DNA from 2 places in the Streptomyces sp. L2 genome. Region 1 is predicted to be linked to the other one. Evidence: riboswitches for the same ligand, from Rfam matches in the RefSeq annotation. Region 1 holds a riboswitch; the other holds the start of a gene.
The links. Region 1 has a riboswitch for glycine ahead of gcvT (glycine cleavage system aminomethyltransferase GcvT). Riboswitches for the same ligand answer to the same signal wherever they lie in the genome.
Positions count from the first base shown of each region.

Region 2: it holds a riboswitch for glycine, as region 1 does, so the genes downstream of both, gcvP (aminomethyl-transferring glycine dehydrogenase) here and gcvT (glycine cleavage system aminomethyltransferase GcvT) in region 1, are expected to answer to the same signal.

Region 1 is NZ_QBDT01000001.1:2,067,499-2,071,420, forward strand. Features, by position in the region: gene DBP14_RS08625 (enhanced serine sensitivity protein SseB) at 136-927, opposite strand; gene DBP14_RS08630 (AAA family ATPase) at 989-1,666, opposite strand; glycine riboswitch at 1,844-1,941, shown strand; gene gcvT (glycine cleavage system aminomethyltransferase GcvT) at 2,099-3,241, shown strand; gene gcvH (glycine cleavage system protein GcvH) at 3,383-3,757, shown strand; gene glyA (serine hydroxymethyltransferase) at 3,772-3,922, shown strand, end outside.
Region 2 is NZ_QBDT01000001.1:6,731,166-6,735,087, reverse strand. Features, by position in the region: gene DBP14_RS30215 (TOBE domain-containing protein) at 1-27, shown strand, start outside; gene gcvP (aminomethyl-transferring glycine dehydrogenase) at 109-2,994, opposite strand; glycine riboswitch at 3,169-3,263, opposite strand; gene DBP14_RS30205 (PRC-barrel domain-containing protein) at 3,383-3,754, shown strand; gene DBP14_RS30200 (DNA polymerase IV) at 3,800-3,922, opposite strand, start outside.

The sequences.
Region 1 (3,922 bases):
ACAGCCCCGCGCCCCTTCGGGGCGCCCCTGCCGGCGGGGTCCAGGGTTCGCTCGCGAGTGCGGGTCCTCGCACCTTCTCGCGCCCACGCGGCGGAGCCGCATACCGGAAACAGCCCCGCGCCCCTTCGGGGCGCTTCAGGGGGCGGAGTCGTAGAAGGGGCGGACGTTTGTCCTGAGCCAGGTGGCTACCGGGTCGTCTGTTGCGTCCATGAGGAGGAGGTTGACGGGGCAGGGGGCGGGGGTGGTGGTGAGGGCTCGGCCGAGGGCCTGGAGGGGGAGGGTGCGGAGGTCGCCTTCCCACTGGGTGAGTTCGACGCCGATGAACATGACCGGGTCGGCCGCCTCGATGGCGGCGAGGCAGCGGCGGGCCGTGCGGACCACGCCGGTGGCGGCGAACTCGGCGGAGGCGGCGGCGAGGAAGTCGACCGGGTCGTCCTGCCAGTCGGGCTCGAAGAGGCGGACCCGGCCGCCGGTGTTGGGGCCGTCCAGCGGGGTGCGGCCGGCCCGGCACAGCTCGGCCACCGCGTCCGGCGGGAGGGGGACGCCGACCACGCCGCCGGGGTTGACGGCCAGGCCCGCCTGCGGGGGCAGGCCGCGGGCGAACTCCACGGCCGGGGCGATGGTGTACGACAGGTGGGCGCCGGCGGCCTGGCGGAACTGTTCCTCGGAGCTGAACACCGGGACGTAGACCTGGCCGTCGATCTCCATGCTGGGCAGGTCGAGGGGGCCGCTGTCCGGGCCGCCGCCGCCCGGCAGGGGTATCCACAGGAAGCTGCGGCCGAGCACCTCGATGATCCGGCCGGCCGCGCCGGGTACGCCGAGGGAGGCCGAGAGCACCTCCTCCAGTTCGTTGCCGGGCCAACCGCCGTGCGGGTGGGGGTGCGCCTGTGCCGGGAAGTCCGCGGGTACGTCCGCCGGGAAGTCCATGTGCCTACCGCCTGCTGGAAACCATCGAAACCACTGATGCGGCGATCAGATTAGTGGCTGGTCAGTCCGCGCGCTGTGCGAAGGCTATGCGGCGCAGGACGTCGGCCGCGGGGCGGTCCAGGAGGACGGCGGAGGCCGAGCCGGCGGGGAGGTCGCCGCGCTCCACCGCGCGCAGCAGCCGGGCCGTCGTACGGCGGTGGCGGCCGAAGGCGTAGCGGGAGACGCCGCGGCCGCGCTCGCGCTGGCCCGCCCGGGCCGTCTCGGGCGCCACGTCGAGCAGGAGCAGGTGGAGGCCGGCGCCGCGGCGGCGGGCCTCGCGGGCCAGCCAGCCGCGCACCCAGGTCTGGGTGCCGCAGTCGTGCACGACGACGCCCGCGCCCGAGCGCAGGGCGCGGCGCAGCCCGGCGTAGTGGGAGAGCCGGACCAGGGGGCGGTACAGGGCGTAGGGCAGGCGGCGGGGCAGCCGGGCGGCCCAGCGGTCGCGGGTGTCCTGGGAGTCGACACGGGGGCCGGGGACCGCGCGGTGCATCAGTGTGGACTTGCCGCTGCCGGGCAGGCCGGTGATCACCACGAGGTCGACCGGGCCGAAGAGCAGGGCGTGCGGGCTGCGGCCGGCCCGGTCGCGCAGGTCGCGGACGACCGGGGCGGGGCGGTCCGCGGTGCGCTCGCGGGCGGGGACGGAGGGCTGCTTCGGCACCGCGATGCCGGTCGCGGCGGCGTACGCCGTGGTCCTGTTCACCTGATCGTCCTCCCCTTGGGCTCGGTAATATCCATGCCCATCGAATGTAAAGAGAAGGTAATGCGCGGTGTCCGACGGTGGCGTGCGCGTACGGCCACAGGTCGGTTACAGATACCGGTCCTGACGGGTGCCTGCCCGGCGTGCAATGATGTGCGCGCCAACTGCATACCGGCCGCTTGAATCCGCGCGGGAGAGTCCTCAGCCATCGCCGCTGGGGCGCCGAAGGAGCAAGTCCCTCCCTTGAATCTCTCAGGCCCCGTTACCGCGCGGGCGAGGCACATCTGAAAAGCGGGCCGCTGCCGCCAGTGGCTCCACCCAAGGTGCAAGCCGTGATCGTCCCTGTGGCGGTCGTGGCGAACCTCTCAGGTTCCGATGACAGATGGGGAGGAACGTTCCTCGCCTGTCACAGCCGACCCGGGAGACGACCGACCGATGAGCAGTACCGAACCCACTGAGCCGCGCCGTACCGCGCTGGATGCCCTGCATCGCTCGCTCGGTGCGACGATGACCGACTTCGCCGGCTGGGACATGCCGCTGCGCTACGCCTCCGAGCGCGACGAGCACCTCGCCGTGCGCACGAAGGCCGGCCTGTTCGACCTCTCCCACATGGGCGAGATCACCGTCACCGGCCCGCAGGCGGACCGGCTGCTGAACTTCGCACTGGTCGGCAACATCGCCTCCGTCGGCGTCGGCCGCGCCCGCTACACCATGATCTGCCAGGCCGACGGCGGCATCCTGGACGACCTGATCGTCTACCGCCTGGCCGACACCGAGGCCGGGTCTTCTCACTACATGGTGGTGGCCAACGCCTCCAACGCCCAGGTCGTGCTGGACGCGCTGACCGAGCGCGCCGCCGGCTTCGACGCCGAGGTCCGCGACGACCGGGACGCCTACGCGCTCCTCGCCGTCCAGGGCCCCGAATCCTCCGGCATCCTGAAGTCGCTGACCGACGCCGACCTCGACGGACTGAAGTACTACGCCGGCCTGCCCGGCACCGTCGCCGGCGTCCCCGCGCTGATCGCCCGCACCGGCTACACCGGCGAGGACGGCTTCGAGCTGTTCGTGAAGCCCGAGCACGCCGTCGAGCTGTGGCAGGCGCTGACCAAGGCCGGCGAGGGCGCCGGACTGGTCCCCTGCGGCCTGTCCTGCCGGGACACGCTGCGCCTGGAGGCGGGCATGCCGCTGTACGGGCACGAGCTGACCACCGCGCTCACGCCCTTCGACGCCGGTCTCGGCCGGGTCGTGAAGTTCGAGAAGGAGGGCGACTTCGTGGGCCGCGAGGCGCTCGCCGAGGCGGCCTCCCGCGCCGAGGCGAACCCCCCGCGCGTGCTGGTCGGCCTGGTCGCCGAGGGCCGCCGGGTGCCGCGCGCCGGGTACCAGGTCGTCGCCGGCGGCCAGGTGATCGGCGAGGTCACCTCCGGCGCCCCCTCCCCCACCCTGGGCAAGCCGATCGCCATGGCGTACGTCGACGCGGCGCACGCGGCGCCCGGCACCGAGGGTGTCGGCGTCGACATCCGGGGCAGCCACGAGCCGTACGACGTCGTGGCGCTGCCGTTCTACAAGCGCCAGAAGTAGACACTTCTACCGGCGTCACGGCCGGACACCGGGCGCGGTCCGTCACCCCCGTGTGACCCCGCGCACATCCCGCCTGCCCGGCAGCGGCGCCGGCGGTCCCCCTTTCACCAGCACTCCCGCGCGTACAGGAGAATTCAGGCCATGAGCAACCCCAAGGAACTGCGGTACAGCAAGGAGCACGAGTGGCTGTCGGCCGCCGCGGACGGCGTCTCGACGGTCGGCATCACGGAGCACGCGGCCAACGCGCTCGGCGACGTGGTCTTCGTGCAGCTCCCGGAGGTCGGTGACACCGTGTCCGCGGGCGAGACCTGCGGCGAGCTGGAGTCGACCAAGTCGGTCTCCGACCTGTACTCCCCGGTGACCGGCGAGGTCACCGAGGTCAACGAGGACGTCGTCAGCGACCCCTCGCTCGTGAACTCCGCCCCCTTCGAGGGCGGCTGGCTGTTCAAGGTCAAGGTCGGCGACGCGCCGGAGCTGCTCTCCGCCGCCGAGTACGACGCCTTCATCGCCGGCTGAGGAGTCGTAGCCGTATGACTGTCCTGAACACGTCCCTGCACGAGCTGGACCCGGAGATCGCCGCCGCGGTCGACGCCGAGCTGGTCCGCCAGCAGTCCACGCTGGAGATGATCGCCTCCGAGAACTTCGCGCCGCTCGCGGTGATGGAGGCGCAGGGCTCGGTGC
Region 2 (3,922 bases), 4.7 Mb from region 1:
ACCGAGGTGGCGCTGGCCACCGCCTGACACGGGCGAGGCCCCCGCCCGGCGGATCCGGACGGGGGCCTCGAACGGCAGTTCAGCCGCCAGGGCTGTGCGCGGGGCGTCTCAGTCCTCGTACGCGTCCAGCGGCGGGCACGAGCACACCAGGTTGCGGTCGCCGAACGCCTGGTCGATCCGGCGCACCGGCGGCCAGTACTTGTCGGCGGCCGAGACACCGGCCGGGAAGACGGCCTCCTCGCGGGTGTAGGCGTGCTCCCACTCACCGCCCAGCGCGGCCGCGGTGTGCGGCGCGCCGTGCAGCGGGTTGTCCTCCGCGGGCCACTCGCCGGCGCCGACCTTCTCGATCTCAGCGCGGATGGCGATCATCGCGTCGCAGAACCGGTCGATCTCGGCGAGGTCCTCGGACTCGGTCGGCTCGATCATCAGCGTGCCGGCCACCGGGAAGGACATGGTCGGCGCGTGGAAGCCGTAGTCGATGAGCCGCTTGGCCACGTCGTCCACGCTCACGCCGGTCGCCTTGGTCAGCGGGCGCAGGTCGATGATGCACTCGTGCGCGACCAGGTTGCCGGGGCCGGTGTAGAGCACGGGGAAGTGCGGCTCCAGGCGCTTGGCGATGTAGTTCGCGGAGAGCACGGCCACCTGCGTGGCCCGCTTCAGGCCCTCGCCGCCCATCAGGCGGACGTACGCCCACGAGATCGGCAGGATGCCCGCGCTGCCCCAGGGGGCCGCGGAGATCGGGCCGACGCCCGTGGCCGGGCCGGCCTCCGGCTGCATCGGGTGGTTCGGCAGGTACGGCGCCAGGTGCGACCGTACGGCGACCGGGCCGACGCCGGGACCGCCGCCGCCGTGCGGGATGCAGAAGGTCTTGTGCAGGTTCAGGTGGGAGACGTCGCCGCCGAAGTGGCCGGGCTTGGCGAGGCCGACCAGGGCGTTGAGGTTGGCTCCGTCGACGTAGACCTGGCCGCCGGCCTCGTGGACCTGGGCGCAGATGTCGGCGACGTGCTCCTCGAACACCCCGTGCGTGGACGGGTAGGTGATCATCAGCACGGCGAGTTCGTCGCGGTGCTTCTCGATCTTCGCCCGCAGGTCCTCGACATCGATCTCGCCGTCCTCGGCGGTCTTGACGACGACGACCTTCATGCCGGCCATCACGGCGCTGGCGGCGTTGGTGCCGTGCGCGGAGGACGGGATGAGGCAGACGGTGCGCTGCTCGTCGCCGTTGGCGCGGTGGTAGCCGCGCACGGCGAGCAGGCCGGCCAGCTCGCCCTGGGATCCGGCGTTCGGCTGCAGGGACACCTTGTCGTAGCCGGTGACCTCGGCGAGCCGCGACTCCAGCTCGTGGATGAGGGTGAGGTAGCCCTGTGCCTGCTCGGCGGGGGCGAAGGGGTGCAGCTGGCCGAACTCGGGCCAGGTGACCGGCTCCATCTCGGTGGTCGCGTTGAGCTTCATCGTGCAGGAGCCCAGCGGGATCATGCCGCGGTCCAGCGCGTAGTCCCGGTCGGCCAGCTTGCGCAGGTAGCGCAGCATGGCGGTCTCGGAGCGGTGCTCGTGGAACACCGGGTGGGTGAGGTAGTCGTCGGTGCGCAGCAGCGCCTCGGGCAGTACCTCCTCGGTGGCGGCGTCGAGCGCGTCGATGGCGCCGTCCACGCCGAACGCGGACCACACAGCGCGGAGCTGGGCGCGCGTGGTGGTCTCGTCGCAGGCGATCGAGACGAGGTCGCCGTCCACGAGGCGCAGGTTGACGCCGCCCTCGCGCGCGGCGCCGACGACCTCGGCGGCCCGGCCCGCGACCTTGACGGTCAGGGTGTCGAACCAGGCGCCGTGGACGACCTCGACGCCGCCCGCCCGCAGACCGGCGGCGAGGATCGTGGCGTACCGGTGGGTCCGCCGGGCGATGGCCCGCAGCCCCTCGGGGCCGTGGTAGACGGCGTACATGCCGGCCATCACGGCGAGCAGCACCTGGGCGGTGCAGATGTTGCTGGTGGCCTTCTCGCGGCGGATGTGCTGCTCGCGGGTCTGCAGGGCGAGCCGGTAGGCCTTGTGGCCGTCCGCGTCCACGGAGACGCCGACGAGCCGGCCGGGCAGGCTGCGGGCGAACTTCTCGTGCACGGCCATGTAGCCGGCGTGCGGTCCGCCGAAGCCCATGGGCACGCCGAAGCGCTGGGTGGTGCCGACGGCGATGTCCGCGCCCAGCTCACCGGGCGAGGCCAGCAGGGTGAGCGCGAGGAGGTCGGCGGCGACGGTGACGAGCGCGCCCAGCTCGTGCGCCTGGTCGATGACGGGCTTGAGGTCGCGTACGGCACCGGAGGCGCCCGGGTACTGGAGCAGCACGCCGTTGATCTCGCGTGCGGCGATGTCCGCCGGAATGCCGTCGCTGAGGTCGGCGACGACGATCTCCACGCCGGTCGGCTCCGCGCGGGTCTCGATCACGGCGATGGTCTGCGGCATCGTGTCCGCGTCGACCAGGAACAGGCCCTTCTTGTTCTTGCCCATGCGGCGCGACAGCGCCATGGCCTCGGCGGCCGCGGTGCCCTCGTCGAGCAGCGAGGCACCGGACGTGGGCAGACCGGTCAGGTCGGCGACCACGGTCTGGAAGTTCAGCAGCGCCTCAAGGCGGCCCTGGGAGATCTCGGGCTGGTACGGCGTGTAGGCCGTGTACCAGGCGGGGTTCTCCATGACGTTGCGCAGGATGACGGGCGGCGTGAACGTCCCGTAGTAGCCCAGGCCGATCATGGAGCCGAGGACCTGGTTGCGGTCGGCGAGGGTGCGCAGCTCTTCGAGCACCTCGGCCTCGGTGCGGGCGCCCGGCAGGTCCAGGGCGTCGGCGTTCTTGATGACGTCGGGGACCGCGGCGGCGGTCAGCTCGTCGAGGGAGCCGTAGCCGACGTGGGCGAGCATCTTGGCCCGCGCCTCGTGGTCCGGGCCGATGTGGCGCTGCTCGAAGGGGATGCCCGCTTCGAGATCCGAGAGCGGAATGCGATGGGCGGTCATTGCGGAGGCCTCCTGGTCTGACGCGACCTTCGAGGGGCACCCCGGCACGGGTACCCCGACGGCCTCCCCCTCTGTCATCTCAACCTGAGAGCTTCACCGGGCGCCCGAAGGCCCCGGCTTTCACCGTCGGTGAGAGCGGAAGCCGTCGACGCCCGCCCTGCTTTCCAGAGTGACCTCGTCCGTGCGGTACGTGAGCCTGAGAGATTCCGGGGAGGATTTGCTCCTTCGGCGCCTCCGAAGTGGTCGGAGGACTCTCCCGCGCGGGGTCAGCAGCCGCTGCCAGGGTACCAGCGGGTGCGGCGCACGAGCCTTCGAGTGGCCGCGTCCTTGAATGTGCTCTTTTGTAGTGCTTACGGATGAGTTGCGACCACGTGGAGGGAGAAGGACCGTGCAGACCGACATCGATCCGCGCAACCTGATCGGCCGCAAGGCGTTCGACCGCTCCGGCACCAAACTGGGCACCATCGACGAGGTGTACCTCGACGACGCGACCGGTGTGCCCGAGTGGGCGGCCATACGGACCGGACTCTTCTCCCGGGACGCGTTCGTCCCCCTGGAGCCCAGCGAGCTGGTCGAGGGCTCCCTGCACGTCCCCTTCGACCGCGCCCTGATCAAGGACGCCCCCGACTTCGGCGTCGGCCGCCATCTCTCCCCCGAACAGGAACTCCAGCTGTACCACCACTACGGCCTGGACGTGGCCCCACCCCCTTCCGTCCCGGACCACACCTTCGGCAAACTGGCAGGCCCGGAAAACCCCTGACCACCCCTATTCCGGTCGCCCGTGCCCCGGCCGGGCCTTTACCCCTCAACCGGCTCGGCGCACCGCGGCCGTCCCGGTCGAGCGCGTTTCCGTTGCGTGGGTGTCGGTCGAGGGCTCGGGCGGGTGGGGTGACGGGGCCCGGGGCGGAGCCCCGTGTCGGTCGGTGTT